Regions from separate parts of the Pseudomonas sp. HP_14 genome, predicted to be linked through region 2. Evidence: predicted binding sites of a transcription regulator. Region 2 holds the regulator's gene; each other region holds the start of a gene.
What was found. The regulator FliA, encoded in region 2, starts transcription of late flagellar genes. The targets are predictions, from matches to a motif close to CTAAAGTTTNNNNNNNNNNNGCCGNTAA.
Positions count from the first base shown of each region.

Region 1: ACYASS_RS06435 (flagellar protein MotY) is a predicted target of FliA. The motif match lies at 2,995-3,022, and genes of this name have one in related genera.
Region 3: ACYASS_RS16865 (methyl-accepting chemotaxis protein) is a predicted target of FliA. The motif match lies at 1,908-1,935, and genes of this name have one in related genera.
Region 4: ACYASS_RS11865 (methyl-accepting chemotaxis protein) is a predicted target of FliA. The motif match lies at 2,908-2,935, and genes of this name have one in related genera.

Region 1 is NZ_JBTOQI010000006.1:100,401-105,293, forward strand. Features, by position in the region: gene bfr (bacterioferritin) at 73-546, opposite strand; gene ACYASS_RS06420 (bacterioferritin-associated ferredoxin) at 747-965, opposite strand; gene rnt (ribonuclease T) at 1,214-1,885, opposite strand; gene pyrC (dihydroorotase) at 1,882-2,928, opposite strand; gene ACYASS_RS06435 (flagellar protein MotY) at 3,076-3,981, shown strand; gene ACYASS_RS06440 (argininosuccinate synthase) at 4,114-4,893, shown strand, end outside.
Region 2 is NZ_JBTOQI010000033.1:46,408-51,300, reverse strand. Features, by position in the region: gene flhF (flagellar biosynthesis protein FlhF) at 1-559, shown strand, start outside; gene fleN (flagellar synthesis regulator FleN) at 675-1,508, shown strand; gene fliA (RNA polymerase sigma factor FliA) at 1,505-2,245, shown strand; gene ACYASS_RS17895 (chemotaxis response regulator CheY) at 2,537-2,911, shown strand; gene ACYASS_RS17890 (protein phosphatase CheZ) at 2,931-3,719, shown strand; gene ACYASS_RS17885 (chemotaxis protein CheA) at 3,758-4,893, shown strand, end outside.
Region 3 is NZ_JBTOQI010000024.1:33,617-38,509, forward strand. Features, by position in the region: gene ACYASS_RS16850 (threonine aldolase family protein) at 1-940, shown strand, start outside; gene ACYASS_RS16855 (cell division protein ZapA) at 1,047-1,349, opposite strand; gene ACYASS_RS16860 (hypothetical protein) at 1,346-1,579, opposite strand; gene ACYASS_RS16865 (methyl-accepting chemotaxis protein) at 2,003-3,628, shown strand; gene gbcB (glycine-betaine demethylase subunit GbcB) at 3,792-4,892, opposite strand.
Region 4 is NZ_JBTOQI010000013.1:6,566-11,458, forward strand. Features, by position in the region: gene ACYASS_RS11850 (chemotaxis protein CheA) at 1-895, opposite strand, end outside; gene ACYASS_RS11855 (STAS domain-containing protein) at 941-1,231, opposite strand; gene ACYASS_RS11860 (response regulator) at 1,269-1,637, opposite strand; gene ACYASS_RS11865 (methyl-accepting chemotaxis protein) at 1,647-2,861, opposite strand; gene ACYASS_RS11870 (LysR family transcriptional regulator) at 3,299-4,216, opposite strand; gene ACYASS_RS11875 (acetylornithine/succinylornithine family transaminase) at 4,319-4,893, shown strand, end outside.

The sequences.
Region 1 (4,893 bases), on a different contig from region 2:
GTAGGAGCGATAAAGAAAAGCCCCGCTTTCTCTCGAGAGCGGGGCTTTTTCGTTACTGGCAGATCAGATGAATCAGTCTTCGCCCATCTGCGATTGCAGGTAGTTTTCGATACCGATTTTCTCGATCAGGCCCAGTTGGGTTTCCAGCCAGTCGATGTGCTCTTCCTCGGATTCAAGGATGTCTTCCAGCATTTCGCGGCTACCGAAGTCACCGATGACTTCGCAGTGAGCGATGGCAGCCTTGAGGTCGGCCAGGCCTTTTTGCTCGATCTTCAGATCGCACTCAAGCATTTCCTTGGTGTGCTCACCGATCAAAATCTTGCCAAGATCTTGCAGGTTAGGCAGACCTTCGAGGAACAGGATGCGTTTGATGAGCTTGTCAGCGTGCTTCATCTCATCAATGGATTCGCGATATTCGTGTTTGCCCAGTTTATTCAGGCCCCAATCCTCGTACATGCGGGCATGCAGGAAGTATTGATTGATCGCGACCAGCTCGTTTCCGAGGATCCTGTTGAGATGCTGGATGACTGTAATGTCGCCTTTCATTTTTGAGGTCCTGCCGATGGCTTGTATATATAAAAGGCGAGTTTGATCCCCGGTTATTAGTCTGTCAAACCTAAGTTATTGAATAATAAGTGAAATTAAATAGGAATAAGAATGTTTGTGTTCCGCATCTTGGTGCTAAGCATTTGAATTACAGGCATAAAAAAACCGGACACGGGTCCGGTTCTTTGAATTCGGTTAAATCAGGCGGCTGAAAATTCTGCCGGATAGGCTAATGCTGCCTGGCTGCTCTGCAGCTCGGTGAGCGTATCGCGGACAACTTCTTTAGCGAGGCAGGCGCATTTTCCACATTTGGTGGCAACACCCAGTGATTCACGGACGTCTTTGTAGCTGCAGCAACCCTCGAAGATTGCATCTCGGATTTGACCGTCGGTAACACCTTGGCAGAGGCAGACATACATATATGAGAACCGTCGCTGTAATTTCTCGTTGCCGGGGATACTAATGTTAATGAGAATGCTTGTCAAAACTCATTGAGAAGGTTTCTCTCAGTGCCGACGAGTGGCAAAAAATACATTAAGCGATGCTTGGAACGTAACGAGGCCATCGCGAGCAAGCTCACTCCTACAGAAGACCGCGGTCTTCTGTAGGAGTGAGCTTGCTCGCGATGGCCTCAGTTAAATCAACGCAGGATTTTCAGTGTCGCCAATCAATCGCCGAAGTCTTCCCAGCCGCCCATCTGCTTCCAGCGGTTGACGATGCCGCAGAACAGCTCAGCGGTTTTCTCGGTGTCGTAACGCGCTGAGTGCGCTTCACGGCCGTCGAAATCAATACCGGCCGCCTGGCAGGCTTTGGCAAGCACTGTCTGGCCGTAAGCAAGGCCGGCCAGCGTGGCGGTATCAAAGCTGGAGAACGGGTGGAACGGGTTGCGCTTCATGTCCAGTCGCGCAACTGCGGCGTTCAGAAATCCGAGGTCAAAGCTTGCGTTGTGGCCAACCAGCACCGCACGCTTGCAGCCATTGGCCTTCAGGGCTTTGCGTACACCGCGGAAGATGTCGTTCAGTGCAGTTTCCTCACTGACAGCCATGCGCAAAGGGTGATCAAGCTTGATCCCGGTGAACTCAAGTGCAGCCGCTTCAATGTTGGCACCTTCGAACGGCTCGACACGGAAGAAGTGGGTGTGTTCCGGGAACACAAAACCGTCTTCGTCCATGCCAATCGTCACTGCGGCGATTTCCAGCAGGGCGTCGGTTGCACTATTGAAGCCACCGGTTTCTACATCGATGACGACAGGCAGGTAGCCGCGAAAACGGGCTGCCATCGGGTGGCGCGAACCGCCGCCTTGACCTTCCTGTTCGTCGTCGAAATGATCTTCACTCACGCGTGTTTCTCCAGCAGACGCCAGCGCAGTTTTTCACCGGCGCGTAGCGGTATTACGGACAGCTCGCCAAACGGCAGACTGGTGGGCGCGGTCCATTCTTCACGGACCAGCGTAATGGTGTCTTGAGGTGCAGGCAGGCCGTAGAACGCTGGACCGTGGACGCTGGCAAAGCCTTCCAGTTTGTCCAGTGCGTTACGTTGCTCGAAAGCTTCGGCGTACAACTCGATGGCGGCATAGGCGGTGTAGCAGCCGGCACATCCGCAGGCGTTTTCCTTGGCGTGCTGGGCATGCGGCGCCGAGTCGGTACCGAGGAAAAACTTGGTGCTGCCGCTGGTGGCAGCATCAAGCAGTGCTGTCTGGTGTGTATTGCGCTTGAGGATCGGCAAGCAATAGAAGTGCGGACGAATCCCGCCCACCAGCATGTGGTTGCGGTTGTAGAGCAAGTGGTGCGCAGTGATCGTCGCGCCGACATTGCTCGATGCCTGATTGACGAACTGCACGGCCTCGCCGGTGGTGATGTGTTCAAACACCACTTTGAGCGTCGGGAAACGCTCCACTACACGCGTCAGGTGCTCATCAATGAACATCTTCTCGCGATCAAACACGTCGATTTCACTGCGGGTCACTTCGCCGTGAACCAGAAGCGGCATGCCAACGTCGGCCATGGCTTCCAGGACCGGGAAGATCTTGTCGATGCTGGTTACGCCAGAATCGGAGTTGGTGGTCGCTCCGGCCGGGTACAACTTGGCGGCGTGGACAAAACCACTGGCTTTTGCCGTGCGGATATCCTCAGGCTGTGTCAGGTCGGTCAGGTAGAGCACCATCAGCGGCTCAAAGTGGCTCCCTGCCGGACGTGCAGCCAGGATGCGCTGACGATAAGCGTCGGCTTCCTGAGCGTTGCGAACGGGCGGTACCAGGTTAGGCATGATGATTGCGCGGCCAAAAGTGCGCGCAACGTCAGCAACGGTGTGGGGCAAAACAGCTCCATCGCGGAGGTGAATGTGCCAGTCGTCGGGACGCAAAAGGGTCAGGAGGTCGGACATTGGGGATTCCAGGCGGGTCAAACTCGCTGGGAATGCTACCGGAAAAGACTCTCTCAGGCACTCGCTATCAAGTTTTGTAGGAAGTTACCGATAGCCCGTTGTAGGAAGTCTTTTTTGTAATGCGGTAATTTTTTAGTGGAGCCTCCCGTGCGCCAGCGATATCTAGCCCTGCTCAGCGTGTTCGCCAGCTTCCCCGCCATGGCCATGACTTTCCAGACACGTCTGGAGAGCATCGAATGGAAAGTGGAAGGCGATCAGTTCGAGTGTCGCCTCAGCCAGCCCATCACCGATTTCGGTGCGGGTGAGTTCGTGCGCCGTGCGGGTGAGCAGGCGACGTTCCGGATCAAGTCGGCTGGCGGCATGTTGGGCGGTGGTTCGGCGACTTTGCTGGCTGCCGCTGCGCCATGGCAGCCAGGGCGCGGTGATATCAATCTGGGTTCGGTCAAGGTCAACAACGGTGAGTTTCCGTTCAGCAGCTCGCAGGTACAGGCCGGTCGGCTGATCAGTGGTCTGATGGAAGGCCGCAGCCCGGTTATCCGTCATTATTCTCGTGATGCGAGCGGTACTACAGAAGTGCGTCTGTTGCCGGTCAAGTTCAACAAAGCCTTCAGCGACTATCAATTGTGCGTCACCAAGCTGTTGCCAATGAATTACGATCAGGTCAAGCAAGGCGAAGTGGGCTTCCCGGGCGGTGGCATCGATCTGGACGCGCAGGCCAAGGCTCGCTTGCAAACGATCGTGGCCTATCTCAAGGCCGATCCGACGGTCAATCACATCGAACTGGACGGGCACTCTGATAACAGCGGTAATCGTCTGACCAATCGTGACTTGTCGCGACGTCGCGCCCTGGCCGTCATGGATTTCCTGAAGGCTCAAGGTATTCCCGAAGAGCAGATCACCTTGCGCTTCCATGGCGAGCGTTACCCGTTGGTGCCCAATACCAACAACGCCAATCGTGCGCGCAACCGCCGGGTAAACATCCATCTGGAGCGTATCGCACCCGATGAAAGACCTGCTCCGGTAGCCGTAAACTCCGCCCCTGCCAAGATCTGACGTCGGGTCGCCACTCGTCGCCAGGTCGACATAATCTGTCGCTTCATCGTCAGAAGCTGTCGCGCTACTGTAAATCACGTCATTTGAGCGGTAGAATCACCGGTTTTCCGTACAACCCGGTGGAGTGATGGCATGGCGGACGTAAACAAGGTAGTTCTCGCGTATTCCGGTGGCCTGGATACTTCGGTAATCCTCAAGTGGCTGCAGGACACGTATAACTGCGAAGTGGTGACTTTTACGGCTGACCTGGGTCAGGGCGAAGAAGTTGAACCAGCACGCGCCAAGGCAAAAGCCATGGGCGTCAAAGAGATCTACATCGACGACCTGCGCGAAGAGTTCGTGCGTGATTTCGTATTCCCGATGTTCCGCGCCAATACCGTTTACGAAGGCGAGTACCTGCTGGGTACTTCCATCGCTCGCCCGCTGATTGCCAAGCGTCTGATCGAGATTGCCAACGAAACCGGCGCTGATGCCATTTCCCACGGTGCTACCGGTAAAGGTAACGACCAGGTTCGTTTCGAGCTGGGTGCCTACGCACTGAAGCCTGGCGTAAAAGTGATTGCCCCTTGGCGTGAGTGGGACCTGTTGTCCCGCGAGAAGCTGATGGACTACGCCGAGAAGCACGCGATCCCGATCGAGCGTCACGGCAAGAAGAAATCCCCGTACTCCATGGATGCCAACCTGCTGCACATCTCCTATGAAGGCGGGGTGCTGGAAGACACCTGGACCGAGCACGAAGAAGACATGTGGCGTTGGACCGTGTCCCCTGAGAAGGCTCCGGACACCCCACAATATCTGGAACTGACTTACCGTAACGGCGACATCGTCGCGCTGGACGGCGTTGAGATGACTCCGGCCACCGTGCTGGCAACGCTGAACCGCATCGGCGGCGAGCACGGCATTGGTCGTCTG
Region 2 (4,893 bases):
GGTCAGCATGGACAGTTTCCGTATCGGTGCTCAGGAGCAACTCAAGACATTGGGTCGCATCCTCAATGTGCCGGTGACTCATGTCGATCCTGGCCAGTCGCTGGCGCAGGCGCTTGATCCGCTGCTGCGCAAGCGTGTCGTGTTGATCGATACCGCCGGCCTGCAAGCCAGTGATCCGGCGTTGCGCATGCAGCTGGAAAGTCTGGCAGGGCGCGGCATCAAGTCTCGTAATTATCTGGTACTGGCAACCACCAGCCAGAAACAGGTGCTCACTGCGGCCTATCACAGCTACAAGCGCTGTGGTCTGGCGGGATGCATCCTGACCAAGCTGGACGAAACTGCCAGCCTGGGTGAGGTGCTCAGCCTTGCGATCAGTCATGAGCTGCCAGTGGCCTATCTGACTGATGGCCCACGAATTCCTGATGATCTTCACCTGCCTCGCAGGCACCAACTGGTGTCGCGTGCGGTCAATGTGCAGATGCAAGAAGAGCCAAGCGAAGAGGCCATGGCGGACATGTTCGCCGACCTTTACCACAACCCCAACAAACGGGTCGGTTAAGTGAAGCGAACTATTGGACGTTACCTGCATCGATGGTCTGCCCGGCATGGCTCTTCACTGAGCGTGTCGCCCGCAATCTGGCTACGGTCTACGCAAGACAAGGTAAAGAAATAACATGGGCAGCATGCATCCCGTACAGGTGATCGCGGTGACCGGCGGCAAGGGTGGCGTCGGTAAGACTAACGTGTCAGTGAATCTTTCGCTGGCCTTGGCCGAGCTCGGCCGGCGCGTCATGCTGCTGGACGCCGACCTTGGCCTGGCGAATGTCGATGTCCTTCTTGGCCTGACGCCTAAACGCACCCTTGCTGATGTGATCGAGGGCCGTTGTGAGCTTCGCGACGTTTTGTTGCAAGGTCCGGGCGGGATTCGAATCGTGCCTGCCGCTTCCGGCACCCAGAGCATGGTTCATCTGAGCCCGGCGCAACATGCCGGCCTGATCCAGGCGTTCAGCGACATTGGCGACAATCTGGATGTGCTGGTGATTGACACCGCAGCCGGGATTGGCGAGTCAGTGGTCAGCTTCGTCCGCGCTGCTCAGGAAGTGTTGCTGGTGGTCTGTGACGAGCCTACTTCGATCACCGACGCCTACGCGCTGATCAAGCTGCTCAATCGCGACTACGGCATGAACCGTTTCCGGGTTCTGGCCAACATGGCCCAGAGTCCGCAGGAAGGTCGCAACCTGTTTGCCAAGCTGACCAAGGTGACCGACCGTTTCCTTGACGTTGCCTTGCAATATGTTGGCGCCGTGCCTTACGACGAATGTGTTCGCAAGGCCGTCCAGAAGCAACGTGCCGTATACGAAGCTTTCCCACGCTCTAAATGCTCACTGGCGTTCAAGGCTATTGCGCAGAAGGTCGATACCTGGCCACTGCCTGCCAACCCTCGCGGGCATCTTGAGTTCTTCGTCGAGCGACTGGTTTACCAGACAAGCGCAGGGCCTGTTCAATGACCGCGAGCGGCTACCAGATGTACAGCAAGGCTTCCAGAAACTCGCAATATGAGTTGATCGAGCGGTATGCTCCGCTGGTCAAGCGCATTGCGTACCACTTGCTGGCGCGTCTGCCAGCCAGTGTTCAGGTCGAAGACCTGATTCAGGCGGGCATGATCGGCTTGCTGGAAGTGTCCACCAAGTACGATTGCACCAAGGGCGCGAGTTTCGAGACTTATGCCGGGATTCGTATTCGCGGTGCGATGCTTGATGAAGTGCGCAAAGGGGACTGGGCGCCACGCTCTGTTCACCGCAATACGCGCATGGTCAGTGACGCAATTCGCTCAATTGAAGCTAAAACAGGTCGCGACGCTAAAGATCACGAAGTTGCGGCCGAACTCCAATTGAGTCTCGATGATTATTACGGGATTTTGAACGATACCTTGGGCAGTCGCCTCTTCAGTTTTGACGACCTGCTACAGGACGGCGAACATGAAGGGCTGCATGAGGATGGCGCAAGCGGTTCGCTTGAGCCGTCGCGCGACCTGGAGGATGAACGCTTCCAGGCTGCGTTGGCAGATGCAATTGCCAACTTGCCTGAGCGTGAACGTCTGGTCTTGGCGCTGTACTATGACGAGGAGCTGAACCTCAAGGAAATCGGTGAGGTCCTGGGGGTCAGTGAATCGCGAGTCAGCCAGTTACACAGCCAGTGCGCCGCTCGTTTGCGGGGGCGTTTGGGAGAGTGGCGAGCGCGTTGACAGGCGGTATGCGTCCTTGGTGATGGCGTGTCGCGTGTGAGCAGGCTGTGCAAAGCGTTACGTGGGACAGTGGACAAGGCTGGAGCCGTACAGGTATTTCGCTCCACGGACTGTAGAAGCAATAGCTTTAATGCAGCCCGTGGATTTGCTGTGCGGTTTCCATAGTTGTTGATATACCAAGCCCGTCGTCGTTTTCGCACAGCCGATGTGAGCTGTGCCGGTATTGATTGAACAGCGCGTTCAGGTGCTGAACGCGTCAAAGACTGCTTGGAGGTCGAATTGGACAAGAACATGAAAATCCTCATCGTTGATGACTTCTCAACGATGCGGCGGATCATTAAAAACCTGCTACGTGATCTGGGCTTCACCAACACGTCCGAAGCCGATGACGGGCTTACCGCGTTGCCGATGCTGGAAAGCGGTTCTTTTGACTTTCTGGTAACGGACTGGAACATGCCTGGCATGACCGGTATCGACCTGCTGCGTAAAGTACGTGCCGATGAGCGCCTCAAGCACCTGCCGGTGTTGATGGTGACCGCAGAAGCCAAGCGCGACCAGATCATTGAAGCGGCTCAGGCCGGCGTCAATGGTTATGTCGTCAAGCCATTCACGGCTCAGGCGCTGAAAGAAAAGATCGACAAGATCTTCGAGCGCGTCAATAGCTGATGTATGCCGCGAGGGCTCTATGGAGAACAACGAAACGTCAATGGGCGAGTTTGAAGCGACCCTGAAGAAACACGCTAGCGAGCTGGTGACGAGCCTTGAAAAAGGCCGTTTCGGCGACGCGGTGCAATTGATCCACGAGCTTAACCAGGCTCGGGATCGCGGTCTCTATCAAGAGATCGGCAAGCTGACTCGCGAGCTGCACAGTGCGATCGTCAATTTTCAAATTGACCCGAACATGCCGCAAGCTGAAGAAGTGTCCCAGATCACGGATGCCACCGAACGCCTGTCGTATGTTGTCAGGCTTACGGAAAACGCAGCTAACCGCACCATGGATCTGGTCGAGGAAAGCACCCCGCTGATCCATAGTCTGAACGATGAGGCCAAGGCCTTGAGTGCTGACTGGGGGCGCTTCATGCGCCGTGAAGTCGGCGCAGAAGAGTTTCGTGAGCTGGCGCGGCGTGTCGATGGTTTCTTGACGCGCAGCGAACAGGATACCCAGAAGGTTTCCTCCCACCTCAACGATATTCTGCTGGCTCAGGACTTCCAGGACCTTACCGGTCAAGTGATCAAGCGCGTCACGCAATTGGTCACTGAAGTGGAGAGCAATCTGCTCAAACTGGTGCTCATGGCCAGTCATGTCGACCGCTTTGCGGGCATCGAACATGACGACGAATCCATCCGCGCAGAAAAAGATCCACAAAAACATCTCAAACAGGGTGAAGGTCCGCAGATTCATGCCGATAAACGGGAAGACGTTGTGTCCGGACAGGACGATGTAGACGATCTGCTATCGAGCCTGGGCTTCTAAGTCTGGTCTGTTGACGGTTAATTTTAGGGAGCACCCCAATGAGCTTCGGCGCCGATGAAGAGATCCTTCAGGATTTTCTGGTAGAGGCCGGCGAAATTCTGGAGCAGTTGTCTGAACAGTTGGTCGAGCTGGAAAGCCGACCGGATGACGCAGATCTGCTCAATGCAATTTTTCGCGGTTTTCACACTGTAAAAGGGGGCGCCGGCTTCCTCCAGCTCCATGAGCTGGTGGAGTGCTGCCACATCGCCGAGAACGTCTTCGACATCCTGCGTAAGGGTGAGCGTCGCGTTGATTCGGAATTGATGGACGTGGTCCTGGAAGCGCTGGATGCGGTCAACGCGATGTTCAGCCAGGTGCGCGAACGTAGCGAAGTCACTCCGGCTACACCGGAACTGCTCGCGGCACTGGCGCGGCTGGCTGAGCCAGCATCGGCTGACGAAGCTCCTGCGGCTGAAGCCTTGGAAGAAGTAGAAGAGGCACCTGTTGAAGCTGCCGCTGAAGCCGCTTCAGACGAGATCACTGATACCGAATTCGAGCACTTGCTTGATCAGCTCAATTCCGCGAAAGAGCAGCCAGCGGCTGCTGCCGCGCCGACCACTGGCGCAGCGGCATCCGATGAGATCACCGATTCGGAATTCGAATCGCTGCTCGATCAGTTACACGGCAAAGGCCAGTTTGCTGCAGACAGTGCAGCGCCTGCTGCCGTCGCTCCAGCTGCCGCACCCGCTGGCAAAGCGGAAAGCGGCGACATCACCGACGATGAATTCGAAGCGTTGCTCGATCAGCTGCACGGCAAGGGTTCGTTCGATCCTTCCGCCGCAGCGGCTCCTGCACCTGCTGCGGCGGCACCTGCTGCCAGCGCGCCGGCCGGTAAAGGCGACGAAATCTCCGATAACGAATTTGAAGCACTGCTTGACGAGTTGCATGGCAAAGGCAAGTTCGAGCCTGACGTAGCTGCGGCGGTTGCTGCACCTGCTGCGGCCGTGTCTGCGCCTGCCAAGCCAGCAGCACCGGCGGCCAAGCCTGCTCCGGCTGCAGCGGCCAAACCGGCAGCCGCGCCAGCGCCCGCCAAGGCTGCTGCACCTGCTCCTGCGCCAGCCAAGCCAGCTGCGCCACCGGCCGAGAAACCGGTCGCCTCGGAAGCGGAAACCACCGTACGGGTTGATACCGCGCG
Region 3 (4,893 bases), on a different contig from region 2:
GTACGGCGATGACGAATGGACCGCGCGCGCCTCTGATCAATTCCGTAAATTATTTGAAACCGATTGCGAAGTGTTTTTTGCCTTCAACGGTACGGCCGCCAACTCCCTGGCGCTGTCGTCGCTGTGCCAGAGCTATCACAGCGTTATCTGTTCGGAAACGGCCCACGTAGAAACTGACGAATGCGGCGCTCCGGAGTTTTTCTCCAACGGCTCCAAGCTACTCACCGCACGCAGTGAACAGGGCAAACTGACGCCTGAGTCGATCCGCGAAGTGGCGCTCAAACGTCAGGATATTCACTACCCTAAACCTCGTGTTGTGACCCTGACCCAAGCCACCGAAGTCGGCAGTGTTTACCAGCCAGAAGAACTCAAGGCGATCAGCGCAACCTGCAAAGAGTTGAATCTGAATCTGCACATGGACGGCGCGCGGTTCGCTAATGCCTGTGCTTTTCTGGGGTGTTCTCCGGCAGAGCTGACCTGGAAGTCGGGCGTTGACGTGCTGTGCTTTGGTGGCACCAAGAACGGCATGGCGGTGGGCGAGGCGATTCTGTTCTTCAACCATAAGCTGGCTGAAGATTTTGACTACCGCTGCAAGCAGGCCGGGCAACTGGCGTCGAAGATGCGCTTCCTGTCAGCCCCTTGGGTTGGGTTGCTGGAAGGTGATGCCTGGCTCAAACACGCCAATCATGCCAACCATTGCGCGCAACTGCTGGCGTCGCTGGTTCAGGACATCCCGGGCGTTGAACTGATGTTCCCGGTGCAGGCCAATGGTGTGTTCCTGCAATTGTCAGAACCTGCCATCGCAGCACTGACGGCTAAAGGCTGGCGCTTCTATACCTTCATCGGCAACGGCGGTGCACGCTTCATGTGCTCGTGGGACACCGAGGAAGAGCGCGTGCGCGAGCTGGCGGCGGATATCCGGTTGGTGATGGGGGCTTAAATCGCGATGCAATTCCGGTAGGAGCCAACTTGTTGGCGAGGCTGGCGATACGGTGTGTCAGCTGCGCCGCCTCGCGAACAAGTTCGCTCCTACCTGTGTATTCGAATCAGTTCTGCGCAATCGTCCTGGAAATCGCATCCACCGTTGCATCGACCTGCTCCCGGCAGCGGTCTAGTTCCAGCTGGTGCTGCTGCTTGAGTTCGATTTGCTGCGAGCACAGGTTCAAGGCCGCCAGTACCAGCAAGCGGTCGCCGATCAGGGTCGGGTATTTGCGTTTGGTATCGGCCAGCGATGCGCGGAGCAATGCGGTGGCTTGCTGCAAGGTTTGCTCTTCACCGGCAGGCGCTTTGATCGAATAGTCGTTGCCGAGAATCGAAACGACTGTCACCCCGTTTCTGTCAGTGCTCATGCGCTGACTGCGCTTGCGCTGGTCGCACGGTCAACAAGGGCTTGAATGCGCGCAGCAGTGGCGCCTTGTTTCTCTTCCTGCTCCATCAGGCTCAGTTGCAGACTGTCGTTGTCATCCCTGGCTTGGGCCAGCTCTGTGCTGAGCTGAGTGTTCGTGTTCTGCAACTGCTGGTTCTGTTGCACCAGGTCAGTGACAAGTTGTTCCAACTGGCTAAGGGATGCTTCCAACATTTTGATTTCTCAAGCAAATTTCAACGGGCGCACACCTTAAAGAAAAGTCACTGCGCATACCAGTTAAGCCACTTAAATAACGGCGTTTTGGCGCGCTGGCGTCCTCCCTGAAGGCAAGTGCATAAACAGGCCCTGTTGACTGTGATTTGACGATCTGGTTCCTGCTGCTCGTCAGTCCGGCTCGACCGAGGAAACAGATGGCCTCCGATATTCCGGAATTTTCAGACCAAAGCCCCGTAAACGTTACCTTTCAATGACTTGCATGGCATTACGCCGCATTTCAAAAAGACTGCGACTTTCTGCCGCGTCTCAATTTGAGATCGCTCACCTCAAGACTTCCGCCCATCGACCGATAGGCATGGAATCGCAAGCGCTTTAAATCTCCTATTCGCAGGGAATGCTCCTCCTTTTCTGGAAAAAAACATGTCATTACGAAAAATGAACATCGCTCCGCGCGCGTTCCTCGGGTTTGCCTTGATCGGCACGCTGATGCTTATCCTTGGCGTATTTGCGTTGACACAGATGAGCAAGATCCGCACCGCGGGTGACCAGGTTGCGCAGAACAGCGTGCCCAGCATTCAGAGCCTGAACGGGCTGACTGTGGCGGGTATTCGTATGCGGGTTCTGTCCTATCGCTTGCTGACCAATCGCGAACAGGACGTTCAGGACAAGACCATCGAATTGTTCGCCGTGCGCAACAAACAGATCAGCGATGCCCAGGCGGTTTATGAAAAACTGATCGAGTCCCCGGAGGAGAAAGCAGCCTACAACGAGTTTGTGCAGTTGTTGGGCGAGTACCGCCAAATCGAAGCGCGCGTCATCGCCTTGAGCCGTGCAGGCAAGGTCGATGAGATGGCCAGGCTGCTCAATGCGGAGTCAGCATCCAACTCCGACAAGATGAATGTGGTCCTGGCCAGGCTGGCCGACCTCAACACCAAGCAATTGACTAACACCAATCAGGCGGCTGCCGACGAATATTCGTCAGCGTTCAATCTGGTCGTCGGCCTGCTGATCGTCGCCACCGTCCTGACCATGCTGTTCGCCTGGTTGCTGACCAAGAGCATTACCCTGCCGATCAGTTCTGCGCTTGAAGCGGCAGAGACCATCGCCGAGGGCAATCTGACTCGTCCGATCAAAGTCGATGGCACAGACGAAGCCGGTCGTTTGCTGGCTGCCATGCAGAAAATGCAGGAAAAGCTGCGTGACACATTGACCCGCATTTCCGGTTCCGCCACCCAGCTAGCCTCTGCTGCTGAAGAGCTGAACGCGGTCACCGACGAGAGCGCTCGTGGGCTCTCGAAACAGAACAACGAAATTGAACAAGCCGCCACGGCTGTCAACGAGATGACCAGCGCCGTGGAAGAAGTGGCGCGTAACGCGGTCAGTACTTCCGAAGCCTCGAAAAACGCCACTGCGTCGGCGGGCGACGGTCGTGATCTGGTTCAGGAAACAGTGAATGCCATCGAGCGCATGAGCGGTGATGTGCAAAGCACTGCGGACCTGATCGGTAATCTGGCTGAGGAGTCCCGTGACATCGGCAAAGTGCTTGATGTGATTCGCGGTCTCGCCGACCAGACCAACCTGCTGGCCCTTAACGCCGCCATTGAAGCTGCGCGTGCGGGTGAAGCAGGCCGTGGCTTTGCTGTGGTGGCTGACGAAGTGCGTGCTCTGGCGCATCGCACTCAGCAGTCGACCAGCGAAATCGAGCGCATGATCGGCAGCATTCAAGGTGGCACTGAGCAGGCTGTCAGCTCAATGCGCAACAGTACCGAGCGTGCCGAATCGACCCTGAACATCGCCAAAGGCGCAGGCCTGGCGCTGGACACCATCAACACCGCCGTGGTCGAAATCAACGAGCGCAACCTGGTGATCGCCAGTGCCGCGGAAGAGCAGGCTCAAGTTGCTCGTGAAGTGGACCGCAACCTGGTCAACATCCGCGACCTGTCGGCCCAGTCTTCCGACGGTGCAGCACAGACCAGCGCTGCAAGTGGTGAGCTGACGCGTCTGGCGGTTGACCTGAACAGCATGGTTTCAAGGTTTAGTTTGTAACAAGCTTTGAGTTCGTTGGAGCGCCTCCCGCTCGCTCCAACTTAACCACGTACTCCGGTAGGAGCGAACTTGTTCGCGAGATGTTTGTAAGGACGATGAATAATTCGCCTGCCGAGCCGCCTCGCGAACAAGTTCGCTCCTACCGGTATCAATCGCCCAGCGATCAATACTCGATCCGCACATCCCCCTTCGGAATGCTGCAGCACGACAGGATGTAGCCTTCGGCTTCGTCTTCTTCGGTGATCCCGCCGTTGTGCTCCATTTCTACTTCGCCGCTGAGCTTCATTACCTTGCAGGTCCCGCAGATGCCCATACCGCACGCTTTGGGGATCATCAGGCCGAGCTTGGCGGCGGCGGCGTGAACGGTTTCGCCCGGTGCCACGCGGATGCTCTTGCCGGTGTCGGTGAATTCCACCTGGTGCAGATCCGAGGCATCGACTTCCGGTGCTTCAGCAGCGATTTCGGCTTGTTCCACAGCATCGGCACGGGCTTCGGGAGGTGTCGCGCCGAACGATTCCTCATGGTATTGCGCCATGTTGAAACCGTTGGCTTCCAGCAGGCGTTTGACGGCCGTCATGTACGGTGTAGGGCCGCAGCAGAACACCTCGCGCTCCATGAAGTCCGGTGCCATCAACTCAAGCATCTTCTGATTCAGATACCCGCGATAACCCGCCCAGGGTTCGCCAAGGCCGTGCTTCTCGCAGATCAGGTGCAGGCTGAAGTTGTCGATCCGCGACGCCATGTGCTCCAGCTCGCGGTGATAAATGATGTCTTTTGGCGAGCGGGCGCTGTGCACGAACACCATATCGACGTTGGCGTTGGTGTCGTAGAACCAGCGTGCCATGGACATCACCGGCGTGATGCCGACGCCGCCACTCAGGTAGAGGATTTTCGGGTTCGGGAAGTCAATGGCATTGAACAGCCCGACCGGACCGTGGACCGCCAGCTCCTGACCTTCATGCAGCGTGTCATGGAGATAGTTGGAAACCTTACCGCCTGGCACACGCTTGATCGTCACCGAGAAGCTGTAAGGCACCGAAGGCGAGCTGGAAATGGTGTACGAGCGCATCACCGGCACGCCTTCGATTTCAAGCTCCAGGGTCACGAACTGGCCGGGCTTGAAAAAGAACATGATTGGCTGATCGGCCATGAAGCAAAAGGTGCGCACATCCCAGGTTTCCTGAATAACCTTGACGACGCGCACCAGGTGACGGCCATTGGCCCATGTCTGGGTATTTACCGGGCTCAGGAAGCTTTGGGACATG
Region 4 (4,893 bases), on a different contig from region 2:
CAAGCGCTTTTTCACTGGAAAGTTGCGCAGGGACGCGTGGCACTGAACGCTGGTCTTCCAGCAGCTCACCCATCGCGACCATGGACGTGCCGTGTTCTGCGCCTTGAGAAACAAGCTCCGTGCCGGGCTCTGCCTGCTGATTGACCGCATCGCCAGAATCGATCCGGGTAATGTCTACCTGGCATTCATCACGTACAAAGTCGAAGACTTCATTGATCGCTGCGTGGGTTGCGCTGGAGTTGAAGTCGATTTCGAAACCCAGGTAGCAAGACTCTGCGTCCCATGCTTCAAGGGCTGGCAGGTTGTCGGTCAGTGTCTGAATCGCAACGATTTCACCCAGCGTGTTCAGAAAACGCAGGAACGACAACGGGTCCATGCCGTTGCGAAATACGTCCTGACCGAAGCGCAGGGATAGATGCCAAAGCACCGCGTCGGAGTGCCCGGCTGGAGCGTCGCTGTCCGGGATGACCTCTAGCTCTTCGCTGGCCTTGCCGCCGGGTGCCTGATAAGCCTGCAGGGTTTTGCGCAATTCGGCTTCGCGGGCCAACGCGGGCGCTTGTAATTGGCCGCCCTGACTGGCGACCACATCGATCAACTCCAGCATGTGATCGCCGGATTTGAGCAGTACTGCAATCAGACCTGCATCGGCGGCGACACTGCCTTCACGCAAGCGATCAAGCACGTCTTCGACGATGTGCGTGAAGCTGACGATAGGGTCCAGGCCAAACAGGCCGGCAGAGCCCTTGATGGTATGCGCCGCACGGAATATCGCGCCGATGGCGTCATCATTGCCAGGTTCGCTCTCCAGCTGCAGCAATGACTCTTCCATCGCCTCCAACAGCTCGCGAGCCTCGACGATGAACGTTTGTAATGCCTGATCGAGGTTAATGCTCACGTACAGTTCCTTGTCGTGTCGGCCATGGCGGCCGGGCGTGCCGGGTTAAACCGACGGGCCCAGGCCACTCAATTGCAGGGTTTCCAGTACAGCTTTGCTATGCCCGGTCAGCGTCAACGCGGTCCCGGCACGGGAGGCCTCACGGGTGACCATGATCAGCAGTTGCAGGCCCGCGCCGTCCATTTCGGTGATCTGCGACAGATCGATCTGCATCTGCGGCGTCGCGCCCAGCTTCGGCAGCAATTGGGCGGACAATTCCGAGGCGGTATAGATGGTCAGCTCACCGTCGATGTTCACGTGTGCCGTGTCATTGAGTATTTCGCATGCAAGCGGCATCGCTACCTCCCGGGTATCAGCATCAAGTAGCAGGCAATCAGGGCAGAATCAGTTTGGAAACCGCTGCGAGCATCTGCGCAGGCTGGAACGGCTTGACGACCCAGGCCTTGGCGCCAGCAGCCTGGCCTTCCATTTTTTTCGATTCCTGAGATTCGGTGGTGAGCATGATGATCGGCGTGAATTTATAGCTGGGTAACTTCTTCACCTCTTTGACGAAGGTGATGCCATCCATGTTAGGCATGTTCACGTCGCTGATGATCAAGTGCACTTTCTGACCGTTGAGCTTGCTCAGTGCGTCTCGGCCGTCGCTTGCTTCGATAACGTCATAACCTGCGCTTTTCAGTGCGATGCCGACCACTTGTCGAACGCTGCTGGAGTCGTCGACGACCAATATGTTTTTAGCCATGTGGCTCTCCTAAAAAAAGGTTATTTCTTGTGAATTCTGTTGTCCGGCGCTGCTGCCGTGATGCGTGTTGCGCTGCTCGTCGGTGGCGTAGGTTGCTTCCATACGTGCGAGCCAGCTGCGTGCATCAATCGCCACTGCCTGATCAGGTGCCTGTGTCGCCTGCTGCAAATGCGCGTGCAGGTCGTCAATGTTGTCCCGAACGTGAACCAGTATCTGGCTGACCCGATCCTGAAATTGCAGGCTGACCAGCACCTCAGTCATTTCGTCGCGGATACCGAAGCTTTCCTGTTGAAGCATTTCGGCAGACTCAGCGAGGCGCTCGGTCACGCTCTTGAAGCGCTCCAATACACGCTGAATAGTGTTTTCAGAATTCACTACCGAGTTGCTGTCCAGGTCCGCGCCACTGGAAGCAGCCTGCACCAGTTGGTTAATGGCACTGTTGATGATGTCGACCTTGGCGGACATCTGCTGACCGGTCTCACTGGACTTGCTCGACAGGCTGCGTACGGCGTCGGCAACCACGGCAAAACCACGACCTGCTTCGCCAGCGCGTGCGGCTTCGATGGCTGCGTTGAGGGCCAACAGGTTGGTTTGCGCAGCAATGGCCGCGACATCCGCCGCCATGGTGCGCAACTCGCCGGTGTAGGCGGTGAGGTTGCGAACCTGAGCGAGGGTTTCGTCGCGGCTGGTCTGTGTGGCCTTGAGGGAGTTGATCACCTGCACCAGGTCGTTGTCGCTTTGTGCGAGAACCTGCAATGCGCCATCGTTGTTTTGCCCACCCAGGTCACCCGCCGCATGTTGCGACGCATGCACCGTTTCCTGAAGTCGCGAGGAAATACCGGTGAAGCGACCGGTCAGGGTCACAATGGCGGTTTCGGTCTGTTGCCGCGAGCTTTCTACCTGCTTGGCCCAGATGGGCATTGCGCCGAGCAAGACTTCGTTGATCTGGGCATTCGATTGCAGCGATGCGCCTTCAGCCGCTTGCTGATGATGCAAGGCTGTCGCCTGGGCGATGGCCAGCAGTTTGCGATTTTGACTGGCGGCAGCGAAGAGGCCCGTGGCGACGCCAGCAGCCAGTACGGCAGCGCTTAAACCAATGTTCAATTGGGTCGGTGCTGACAGCAAAAGTGCTGCGCATCCTGCTACTGCAGGCACCAGTGGAAACCAGAGGAAGAGCGTTTGGCGGTCTTGACCAGGAGAACTACCGTTTTGGCTCGGCGTCATGGTTCGTTCCTTGAACTGCTACAAAGGATGATTTGCGAATATCTGGTTATCTGCTAGTACGACTGAGACTTTAGTCACATTTATGACGCCAATCGTCGGGCAATCGGACAGGCACACACCTCATTCGAGTGGCTTTTTCTGACGACCTTGTTTTTTTGATGTGTGTTTTGCCTTTATTTACGGGGGTTTCCCTGATTTGGGGTCAGGAAAAAGCGTAGCAGCGCAATTTCAAACACGGAAATATTTTGTCGTTAATAGACGGAACTATTTTTGGTTTTGTTGTCACGCAAGCTGCCTGATTTTTGTAAGAACTGCCGCAGGCCTTGTAGGAGCCAACTTGTTGGCGAGACGGAATTTCTGACGACGCAGGTCCGACGTCTCGCCAACAAGTTGGCTCCTACAGGTCCTGTGGTGTCTGTCCCATCAACCAGGTGGTGTTACCGCGCGTCCACCGGGCGGCCCCATAACTCCATCACGTAGTCGACAAAGCTGCGTAGTTTGGGCGACCTGTAGCGATCCCGGGGGTAAAGCAGATTCATCGGGCGACACGGCAACTGGTAATCAGGGAGCAGGGCAACTAGCCTGCCATCTGCCATGTCTTCGCGCACCAGCGCATCAGGCATCATCACGATCCCCGCTCCGGCGCGAGCTGCCTTGTGCAGGCCAGCGGAGGTATTCATCGTGATCGGCCCGCTGACCGGAACCAGCACCTCACCATCCGCACCCGTCAAACGCCAATGCTTTTCAACCGAACTCCAGTCGTCACCTGCCGGGTAGGCAAATGCCAGGCAGTCATGTTGCTGCAGGTCCATAGGCGCAAGAGGAGTGCCCCTGCGCTGCAGGTACGAGGGGGCAGCGCACAGGGTCAGTGTGTAATCCAGCAGGGGGCGGGCCACCAGGCTTGAGGTGTGGACAGGGCCAAGACGGATAGCAGCGTCGAAACCCTGGCCGATCAAGTCCATGCGCTCGTTACTCCAGACAATGTCGAGCTTGATTTGCGGGTAGCGGCGAATGAACTCGCTGAGCGCCGGGGCGAGGCTTTCCGAGCCGAACGTGAAGGGTGCAGTGATCCGTAATGTCCCTTGGGGCGTGTCCTGAGACTGCGCGGCCAGTTGCTCCGAGTCCGCCACCAGCGCCAGCACGTCGACACAGCGTTGGTAGTACGTTGCACCGAACTCTGTCAGCCCCTGACGCCGGGTCGTACGTTTCAGCAGGCTTACCCCCAGCCTTTGTTCAAGCGCCCGCAGATGGTTGCCGACCATCGTGGTCGACATGCCGCATTCCAGCGCCGCGGCCGTCATGCTGCCTGTCTCGACCACTTTCACAAAAACCGACATTGCCTGGAGTAAGTCCATTATCAAGCCTGACTTTAAAATGATTTAAGAAATTGGCCGTTTATCCAGCTCAGGTTGCTAACGATACTGGAAAAAACCACGCCTGAGATGGAGTTTCACATCATGACCGCCACTTGCCTGATGACCACGTATCAACCCCTTGCGCTGAGCTTTGTTCGCGGTCTGGGTACTCGCGTGTGGGACGATACTGGCCGCGAATATCTGGATGCGGTGGCGGGTGTGGCGGTCACCAATGTGGGGCATTCCCATCCCCGTTTGGTAGCAGCTATCAGCGAGCAGGCGAGTCTGCTGATACACACTTCGAACCTCTACAGCATTCAGTGGCAGCAGCTACTGGCCGAGAAGCTGACCCGGCTGGCGGGTATGGACAAGGCGTTTTTCAATAACTCCGGCGCAGAAGCCAACGAGACCGCGCTGAAACTGGCCCGGCTCTATGCATGGCACAAGGGGATCGAAAAGCCGTTGGTGGTGGTGATGGACAACGCCTTCCATGGCCGCACACTCGGGACCTTGTCGGCCAGTGATGGTCCGGCGGTGCGGCTAGGGTTCAATTCGTTGCCCGGTGACTTCGTCAAAGTGCCTTTTGGCGATCTGCCGGCATTGGACAAAGTGTGCCAGGCCTACGGCAATCGCATCACGGCGATTCTGCTGGAGCCGATCCAGGGCGAAAGTGGTGT